Regions from separate parts of the Clostridium sp. HCS.1 genome, predicted to be linked through region 2. Evidence: a T-box and tRNA genes for the amino acid it is inferred to sense, from the RefSeq annotation. Region 2 holds a T-box; the other regions hold tRNA genes.
The links. A T-box is a leader RNA that pairs with one kind of tRNA and senses whether it is charged. The one in region 2 lies ahead of thrS (threonine--tRNA ligase), so its partner is inferred to be a tRNA-Thr.
Positions count from the first base shown of each region.

Region 1: it encodes a tRNA-Thr, which carries the amino acid that the T-box ahead of thrS (threonine--tRNA ligase) is inferred to sense. The anticodon was not compared.
Region 3: it encodes a tRNA-Thr, which carries the amino acid that the T-box ahead of thrS (threonine--tRNA ligase) is inferred to sense. The anticodon was not compared.

Region 1 is NZ_CP170704.1:3,325,065-3,328,337, forward strand. It holds gene metK (methionine adenosyltransferase) at 1-542, opposite strand, end outside; SAM riboswitch class I at 641-746, opposite strand; tRNA gene ACFYH6_RS15900 (tRNA-Tyr) at 879-963, opposite strand; tRNA gene ACFYH6_RS15905 (tRNA-Thr) at 970-1,044, opposite strand; tRNA gene ACFYH6_RS15910 (tRNA-Val) at 1,050-1,125, opposite strand; tRNA gene ACFYH6_RS15915 (tRNA-Tyr) at 1,146-1,230, opposite strand; tRNA gene ACFYH6_RS15920 (tRNA-Thr) at 1,237-1,311, opposite strand; tRNA gene ACFYH6_RS15925 (tRNA-Tyr) at 1,330-1,414, opposite strand; gene ACFYH6_RS15930 (hypothetical protein) at 1,629-2,075, opposite strand; gene yyaC (spore protease YyaC) at 2,185-2,697, shown strand; gene mreB (rod shape-determining protein MreB) at 2,759-3,273, opposite strand, start outside.
Region 2 is NZ_CP170704.1:419,093-422,365, reverse strand. It holds gene ACFYH6_RS02125 (hypothetical protein) at 1-349, opposite strand, end outside; gene ACFYH6_RS02120 (HNH endonuclease) at 596-1,006, shown strand; T-box leader at 1,114-1,333, shown strand; gene thrS (threonine--tRNA ligase) at 1,391-3,273, shown strand, end outside.
Region 3 is NZ_CP170704.1:3,752,304-3,755,576, forward strand. It holds gene ACFYH6_RS18040 (DnaD domain protein) at 1-218, shown strand, start outside; gene ACFYH6_RS18045 (ATP-binding protein) at 211-1,188, shown strand; tRNA gene ACFYH6_RS18050 (tRNA-Thr) at 1,347-1,421, opposite strand; tRNA gene ACFYH6_RS18055 (tRNA-Asp) at 1,443-1,519, opposite strand; tRNA gene ACFYH6_RS18060 (tRNA-Val) at 1,526-1,601, opposite strand; tRNA gene ACFYH6_RS18065 (tRNA-Glu) at 1,606-1,680, opposite strand; tRNA gene ACFYH6_RS18070 (tRNA-Thr) at 1,690-1,764, opposite strand; tRNA gene ACFYH6_RS18075 (tRNA-Asp) at 1,787-1,863, opposite strand; tRNA gene ACFYH6_RS18080 (tRNA-Val) at 1,869-1,944, opposite strand; tRNA gene ACFYH6_RS18085 (tRNA-Glu) at 1,950-2,024, opposite strand; tRNA gene ACFYH6_RS18090 (tRNA-Asp) at 2,047-2,123, opposite strand; tRNA gene ACFYH6_RS18095 (tRNA-Val) at 2,130-2,205, opposite strand; tRNA gene ACFYH6_RS18100 (tRNA-Glu) at 2,210-2,284, opposite strand; gene ACFYH6_RS18105 (NAD(P)/FAD-dependent oxidoreductase) at 2,543-3,273, shown strand, end outside.

The DNA of each region.
Region 1 (3,273 bases), 880 kb from region 2:
TATTCAACAGTAACTTGAGTTTTTCCGTCTGGTCTTAAATATGATAAAGTACCATCTTTTCTAACTTCAGATAATCTTCTTGATAACCTGTGAGCCATAGCTATTGGTAATGGCATAAATTCTTCTGTTTCATTAGTTGCAAAACCAAACATCATACCTTGGTCTCCAGCTCCAACAGCTTCTACTTCATCCTTTTCTCCTGCCCTAAATTCTAAGGCTTCATTAACACCCATTGCTATATCTCCTGATTGCTCATCAATAGATGTTAAAACTGAACATGTATCACAGTCAAATCCATATTTAGCTCTATCATATCCAATTTCTCTTACAGTTTCTCTTACTAGCTTTGGAATATCAACATAGCAATTAGTTGATATTTCTCCCATAACTAAAACCATTCCTGTAGTAACAGCTGTTTCACAGGCTACTCTTGCCATAGGATCTTGTGCTAAGATGCTATCTAAAACAGCATCGGATATTTGGTCACAAATTTTATCTGGATGTCCTTCTGTAACTGACTCTGATGTAAATAATCTTCTCATATTAATATCTCCTTTCATATTTTGATATTAATTCTAAAAATTTAGCTATATAATAAAAAAATCTCTTCGATAAGAAGAGATGTTAAAAATCATAACTTTTCTTATCTTGCAAATCAAATTGCTGGAATTGGCACCACACTCAAATACATGAAGTAGGTTGCCGGGTTTCATAGGGCCCTATCCCTCCACCTCTCTTGATAAGAACTAATATCAAATTTTACTTTTCAGATTATATCACTCTTACTATGAATAGTCAATATTTTCTGTAAAACATTTATTTTCTTATAATTTTTATTTATAAGCAAAAAAAGACAAGGTATACTAACATTGTCTTTGTGGTGGGGGAGGACGGATTCGAACCATCGAAACGAAACGTAACAGATTTACAGTCTGCCCCCTTTGGCCACTCGGGAACTCCCCCTTATTATGGAGCTGGCAATAGGAATCGAACCTACAACCTGCTGATTACAAGTCAGCTGCTCTACCGTTGAGCCATGCCAGCATATATGGTGGAAACAACAGGGATCGAACCTGTGACCCTCTGCTTGTAAGGCAGATGCTCTCCCAGCTGAGCTATGCTTCCATATAAAAATTAAATTAAAATGGTGGGGGAGGACGGATTCGAACCATCGAAACGAAACGTAACAGATTTACAGTCTGCCCCCTTTGGCCACTCGGGAACTCCCCCATTTTATGGAGCTGGCAATAGGAATCGAACCTACAACCTGCTGATTACAAGTCAGCTGCTCTACCGTTGAGCCATGCCAGCATATTCAAATAAATTTAATGGTGGGGGAGGACGGATTCGAACCATCGAAACGAAACGTAACAGATTTACAGTCTGCCCCCTTTGGCCACTCGGGAACTCCCCCATAAAATTTATTTAATTAATTTCAGTCATTTGATTTTACTCGCTCGACTGACAATGACTAGTATATATTTATTATTTATTAATTTCAAGTGTAATATTTGTTCATTAAACGAAATTATAACTATTTTATTCTATTTTTCTTTCATTTTCTCCTATTTAATGCTAATATCTTTTTAAAATTATATTTTTAGCATTTTTATTTATTAAATTTAAATTTAGTCCAAAATACTGGAATTTATAGAGTTTTCTAATATATTTTTAAATATTTCATAGTCAGATGTAGGCATTCTTTTTTTAGCTAATTCTACACCTTTATTAATTTTTTCATTATTATCTTTATCTGAAAAATAGTTGTTAATTTTAATAAAATCTAAAACTGATAATTTTTTCATAATTACATTTAACTTTTCTTTTCTATCATTATCTAAATAATTAAATAAACTATTTGAAAAATTACTTTCCTTTAATAAAATAGTTTCTGTTTCTATTGAATTATTCTCTAAACTTTCCTTTGTATTCATATCATATTCATTTGTATCTTGGCTTAAAATATTATTACTTAAAACTTCTTCACTTTTTAACGGCTCCCAAATAAGTAAAAAATAAATAGGTATACTTGCACCTAATATAATAGTAAATATGTATAGTATTAATTTTTTCATATAATTCACCACCTTCATTTAATTACTCTCCTATTTATATTTTTTTATACATTTAATTATATTTTTATTATCTTAAACATATATTGGTATAATCGGGGGGTGAATTCTAGTGAAGCATAAAGTACATTATGATGATCATAATTCCTTCATTGAGATTGCTAATAAAATAAAAAAATATATGAATGAAAATACAGTAATAATTTGTGTAGGTACAGATAAATGCATTGGTGATTCCCTTGGTCCACTAGTAGGTAGCATTTTAATAGAAAAGAACTTCCTATTACCAGTTTTCGGAACACTACAATCTCCTATTCATGCTTTAAATATTGAAGAAAAATTAAATTATATTAATAAACTTCATCCAAACTCACTAATTATCGGAATAGATGCTTGCCTAGGAGAAGAAAATTCTATAGGTGAAATTCATATTCGTGATTATCCAATTCACCCAGGAAAGGGAGTTGGAAAATCACTACCAGAGGTTGGGGATATTTCAATAATAGGTATCGTAGATTCTAGTGACAGTGCTGCATTTTTTACTAGTAGAAGCATTAGATTATATTTAATCATGGAAATGGCTAAAGTAATATCAAATGCTATTATATCATCTTACTCTCTATAGAATTTAATATAAATAAAAAGGGAGCTCTTTAAGCTCCTTTTAAATTATGTAGAAATTACATTTATTCAATTAAACTGATTTCTTCATCATTTATATTAATATCTAACTTATCTAAATATCCTAAAACCTTACCTGTTCCTTCTGCCACTGCTTCAACAGAATTATTTGCAATTTCAACATTTACGCCAGTTTCAAGTTCTATTAATTTATCCAATCCGAATAATAAAGAACCCCCACCAGTCATTAAAATTCCTCTTTCAATTATATCAGAAGCAAGTTCAGGCGGTGTTTTTTCCAATACTGATTTAACACTCTCTACAATTAATGATACAGATTCCTTTAATGCTTCATTAATTTCATTAGATGTAATAGAAATTTCATCTGGTAATCCTGTGATTAAATTTCTACCTTTCATAGTTGTAGTTAATTTCCTTGAATCCTTTAATGCCGAACCAACAGTAACTTTTAATTCTTCTGCTGTTTTTTCACCTATCATTATCTTGTACTTATTTCTAACATATTTAATTATAGCTTCATCAAAAGAATCTCCAGCTACTTTAATAGATGCCCTTACAA
Region 2 (3,273 bases):
TTCTCATGTTATCCGCTTCTTCTTTTGAGATTTTGTTGTTTTTTTCACCGTCAGTAATTATTCTTTCTACTGGAACATTGGGTATATTTATTATTAATCTTTCTTTTCCATAAATCCATTTATAAAAAGCTTCTTGTAAAAATGAGTATTGAATATATCCTAATAATGTCCTTTCATTCGGAAAGTATGACCATATATTACTAAGACCATTATTTTTTGAAAATATTAAGCTATGAATATATATACTCTTATTATCTGGAAGCCTATCCATAAACATATGACCTCTTATAGTTTTATTTTCATTAATTAACTCTTCCCAATAATCAAAAGAATCATAATTATGCCTCACAGTATCACCTTTCTTTCAATTTCGAAATAAAATATACTATGAATATATTATATAGTATATTTTAACTCATTTTCAAGTAAATTTTCGGATTATAAAAAAGTAACTTTAAACACTTTGAATTCAAAAAAATTCATTTTATTCATAATATGTTAATTTTTATAAAATTCTTAATAATCTAGATTATTCTTCAAAATAATTATATAATATATGTAAAGAGATATAAAGTTATATAAAGGAGGCATGACTTTGTACCACTGTGAAATTTGTGGGGCTAAAGCAGATATACATCATATAGTTCATAAGCACGAAGGCGGTTACGATATTAATATAAACTATAAATATCTTTGTAACTACCATCATAGAGGTAAAAATGGACCCCATAACTGCATAGAAACCGACATTAAATATAAGCTTGAAATGCAAAAAAAGCTTTTTAAGCTTTTACCAAAGGATTACTATACAGCTAAAGAGCTTTATAGTCTTTTAGAAATAACAAATTCTTCATTAAAAAAGTTAGTGAAAAATTTAAAGCTTTATAAAGAAGGTTATTCTAAAAGAGAAATAATTACAAACTTAATGGGTGGTAAACTATACTCCTATAATATACTTGAAGAAATAGAACTAGAACGTCTTTACCATAATATTAATATTAGCTAAAATATTATTTTATATTCAATTTATTAAAAGAAATATCATATTTTTCTAAAATAATATTTCTTTATGTTGACATTAATATATTAAATAATTATAATAAATAATAAATATTTAATGCGTTGAAGAGAAGAGTAAACTACTTTTCATTTCCAGAGAGAGATATGCTTGGTGAAATTATCTTATTTGAATTTAGTTGAAGACCACCTCTGAGCGGCTCTAATAAAGCCCGTCAATATCACGTTACGATATCTTAAGAGGCCTACTTATATATTTAGGCAATTAAGGGTGGAACCGCGGGAAATATAGAATTTTATCACTCTCGTCCCTTCTATTATTGAAGGGATGGGAGTTTTTTTATTTTTAAAATACGAAGGGAGAATATAAGAAATGATTAAAATTACTTTAAAAGATGGATCTGTAAAAGAATTTGAAGCTGGTATTTCAGTACTTGATATAGCTAAAGCAATAAGTGAAGGTTTAGCTAGAAATGCTTGCTGTGGAATAGTTAATGGGAAGGTTGTAGATTTACGTTATACTGTAAATGAAGATTCAGATCTTGCAATCTGTACATTTGATTCTCAAGAAGGTAAAGATGCTGTAAGACACAGTATATCTCACGTATTAGCTTATGCTGTTAAGAGATTATATCCAGAAGCAAAATTAGCCATTGGACCAGCAATTAATGATGGTTTCTACTATGACTTTGATGTAGAAAATTCTTTCTCTGCTGAAGATTTAGTTAAGATTGAAGATGAAATGAGAAAAATAATAAAAGAAAATCCTTCAATAGAAAGATTTGAATTACCAAGAGCTGAAGCTTTAAAATTAATGGAAGATGCTAAGGAGCCATATAAGGTTGAACTAATAAATGATTTAGGAGAAGATGAAGTTATTTCCTTCTACAAAATGGGAGACTTCGTTGATTTATGTGCTGGACCTCACTTAATGTCATTAAAACCAGTTAAAGCTGTTAAACTTCTTAGAAGTGCTGGTGCTTACTGGAAGGGTGACGAAAAGAATAAGATGCTTTCAAGAATTTATGGAACTGCATTCTTAAAGAAATCAGATTTAGATGCTCATTTAGAAGCTTTAGAAGAAGCTAAAAAGAGAGATCACAATAAATTAGGAAGAGAACTTAAACTATTCACTACTGATGAAAAAGTAGGTCAAGGATTACCATTATTAATGCCAAAGGGTGCTAAAATAGTTCAATTGCTTCAAAGATGGGTTGAAGATGAAGAAGAAAAGAGAGGCTATGTATTTACAAAGACTCCTTATATGGCTAAAAGTGATTTATATAAGGTTTCTGGGCACTGGGATCACTACAAAGATGGTATGTTTGTTTTAGGAGATGAAGAAAAGGATACTGAAGTTATGGCTTTAAGACCAATGACTTGCCCATTCCAATATACTATTTATAATGCTGAACAACACTCTTATAGAGAATTACCTATAAGATATTCTGAAACTTCTACTTTATTTAGAAATGAAGCATCAGGTGAAATGCATGGTTTAATAAGAGTTAGACAATTCACTTTAGCTGATGGACATATAGTTTGTAGACCAGACCAAGTGGAAGAAGAATTTAAGGGTTCTCTTGAGTTAATAAAACACATAATGAGTACTTTAGGTATTGATGGAGATATTTCATATAGATTCTCCAAATGGGATCCAAACAATACTGAAAAATATATAAACAATCCAGAAGCTTGGGAAGAAACTCAAATATTAATGAAGGGTATCTTAGATCACCTTGAAATTGATTATGTTGAAGCTGAAGGAGAAGCTGCATTCTATGGACCAAAGCTTGATATTCAATTCAAGAATGTTCATGGAAAAGAAGATACAATAATAACTATCCAAATCGACTTCGCTCTTGCAGAAAGATTTGATATGACTTATATAGATAAAGATGGAAATAAGAAACGTCCATATATAGTTCACAGATCTTCAATTGGATGTTATGAAAGAACTTTAGCTATGCTTATTGAAAAATATGCTGGTGCATTCCCAACTTGGTTATCACCAACTCAAGCAATAGTATTACCTATTTCTGATAAATACAATGACTATGCTGAATCAATAGTTAAAGATTTTAAAAATGCAGGAATAAGAGTAAACGGAGATTACAGAGCTGAAAAGATAGGTTATAAAATTAGAGAAGCTAGACTTGAAAGAATTCCTTATATCCTAGTTGTTGGTGAAAAGGAAGCTGCTAACAATGAAGTTTCTGTAAGAAGCAGAAAGAATGGAGAAGAAGGAGCAATTCC
Region 3 (3,273 bases), 450 kb from region 2:
TTGATGGAATCTTATCAAGTTGGAATAAAGATAATTTAAGAACATTACAAGATATTGAGAAAAAGGAAGCTACTTATAAAAATTCAGCTGCTAAAAAGGTTTATAATAATTCTAAGAATTCTACTAAGCCTAAATTAAGATTTGATAACTTTAAGGGAAGAGATTATGATTATGACGATTTAGAAAAGAAATTGTTAGGATGGGATACTGATGATTAAAGGATATGAAAAAGAGTTAGCTTTAATTTATGAAAAAATTAGAGCTGAAGAAGAAAAAAATTTAATAAAAAGGCGTAAAACTATTGAAGAACAGAATCCAGAAATACTAGAGTTAGATAACTTACTTCAAAAAAAATCCTTAGGTCTTTCATTATCAATTTTAAAAGGTATTGATGATGCTACATTAAATAAAATTAAAGATGAGATAACGGATCTAAGAGTTAAAAAAACTGAATCATTAGTAGAAAAAGGCTATGATGCTGATTACTTAAACTTACATTATAGATGTCCAAAATGTAAGGATGAAGGATATATAGGTATAAATAGATGTTCTTGTTATAGAAAAAAATTAGTTCAACTTTATTATAAAAACTCATCCTTAAAGGATACACTTTCAGTTAATAATTTTAATAACTTTAATTTATCCTTATTTTCTAGTCACAAGCTAAATGAAGATGATAGATTCTCTCCTAGAAAAAATATGGAGAATATACTTAGATTCATTAGGGAAGAGTATATTCCGAACTTTAACTCTACAAATGATAATCTATTATTTTATGGTGATTCAGGAACAGGAAAGACATTTTTAAGTTGTTGTATTGCAAAAGAACTTTTAGATGATGGATTCCTAGTTATTTATAGAACAGTTGATGAACTTATGGCAACCTTAAGAGAAATAAAATTTGAAAATAATTCTGAACTTGAAAATATATTAATAAACTGTGATTTATTAATTATAGATGACTTAGGCGCAGAACAAATAACAGATTTCACAACAACTGAATTTTTCAATTTATTAAATAAAAAATTACTTAGAAAAAAGAAAATGATTATATCAACAAACTTAAGCTTATCTGATATAAGAACAACCTATACTGAAAGAATTTCTTCAAGACTTTTAGGTAACTTTAAACTTTATAAGTTCTATACTGAAGATATAAGAATTCAGCTTAATCTAAAAAGAAGATAGGAAGAGAGAGAATCATTATATTCCGCGCTCCGTCGCAGGCTCCAAGTCGCCGTAACATAATGATTCTCTCTCTTTTAAACTGAATGAAATAATTCCTCTTTTTATTTAATTTCAGTATTCTTTACAAAATAAAAAAGCTTTAGAATATCTAAAGCTTTTGGAGCTGGCAATAGGAATCGAACCTACAACCTGCTGATTACAAGTCAGCTGCTCTACCGTTGAGCCATGCCAGCGTGTTTATCTTATGTTTGAATTGGCGACTCAGAAGGGGCTCGAACCCTCGACCTCCGGCGTGACAGGCCGGCACTCTAACCAACTGAGCTACTGAGCCATTATTTGGTGGAAACAACAGGGATCGAACCTGTGACCCTCTGCTTGTAAGGCAGATGCTCTCCCAGCTGAGCTATGCTTCCATAATGGTGACTCCTAGGGGAATCGAACCCCTGTTACCACCGTGAAAGGGTGGTGTCTTAACCGCTTGACCAAGGAGCCATATTAGATTGGAGCTGGCAATAGGAATCGAACCTACAACCTGCTGATTACAAGTCAGCTGCTCTACCGTTGAGCCATGCCAGCATATTTTATCTTAAGTTTAAAATGGCGACTCAGAAGGGGCTCGAACCCTCGACCTCCGGCGTGACAGGCCGGCACTCTAACCAACTGAGCTACTGAGCCATTATTGGTGGAAACAACAGGGATCGAACCTGTGACCCTCTGCTTGTAAGGCAGATGCTCTCCCAGCTGAGCTATGCTTCCATAAATGGTGACTCCTAGGGGAATCGAACCCCTGTTACCACCGTGAAAGGGTGGTGTCTTAACCGCTTGACCAAGGAGCCATATGCTTTTTAAAACTTAAAGTGGCGACTCAGAAGGGGCTCGAACCCTCGACCTCCGGCGTGACAGGCCGGCACTCTAACCAACTGAGCTACTGAGCCATTATTTGGTGGAAACAACAGGGATCGAACCTGTGACCCTCTGCTTGTAAGGCAGATGCTCTCCCAGCTGAGCTATGCTTCCATAATGGTGACTCCTAGGGGAATCGAACCCCTGTTACCACCGTGAAAGGGTGGTGTCTTGACCGCTTGACCAAGGAGCCATATAAGTTTTTTGTTTGTCGCACGTACTTGCCGTTCTGTCGGCGAGCACATTAACTATAATACATAAATTTTAATATAGTGTCAACACTTTTTCGCAACTTTTTTTTAATTTTTAAATTCATACTAATAAAACCGCTTAAAACCTAGAAATTTATTGCTGTTTATCTAAATTAAACTTCTTAATTATTCTTTATAAATATATTATAATTCTATTAGTATAATATTTAAATAAAATAAAATATATTAAGGAGTTTATTATGATTCATCATGATTTAATTATAATAGGTGGAGGCGCATCAGGATTAATGGCTGCAATTACAGCAAAAGATTTTGGTTTAGATGTAGCAATAATAGAAGGAACTGATAGGATTGGGAAAAAAATATTAACTACAGGAAATGGTCGTTGTAATATTTCTAATAGAACAATTTCATTTCCCTTCCTTTCATACCATAGTGAAAATTCAGGATTTTTTTCTAAAACTTTATCTAGCTTTGGAGTTAGTGATACAGAAAACTTCTTTTTATCTATTGGCCTTCCTATTGTAGAGTTAAAAAACGGAAAAATGTATCCTAAATCTCTTCAAGCCTCTTCAGTAGTGGATATATTAAGATTTGCAATTGAGGATAGAGATATACCTTTATACACAGATTGTAAAGTGAAAGATATCCACAAGGGAAAAGTTTTTAAATTATCCACAAGTAATGAAGATAAAAAGTTATTCACATGTAATAAATTAGTTTTAGCCTGTGGAGGAAAATCTGCTATTAAAACTGGCTCTGATGGTTCAGGATATAATTTATCTAAATCTCTAGGACATACAATTGTGAAAACTATTCCTGGCATAGTTCAGTTAAAATTAGATAATCCTTATTTAAAATCAATATCAGGAGTAAAATTTGATGGCTATGCTACCTTATTAGTAAATGGAGAAGCCATAAGAAAAGAATTTGGAGAAATACTATTTACAGACTACGGTATTTCTGGTCC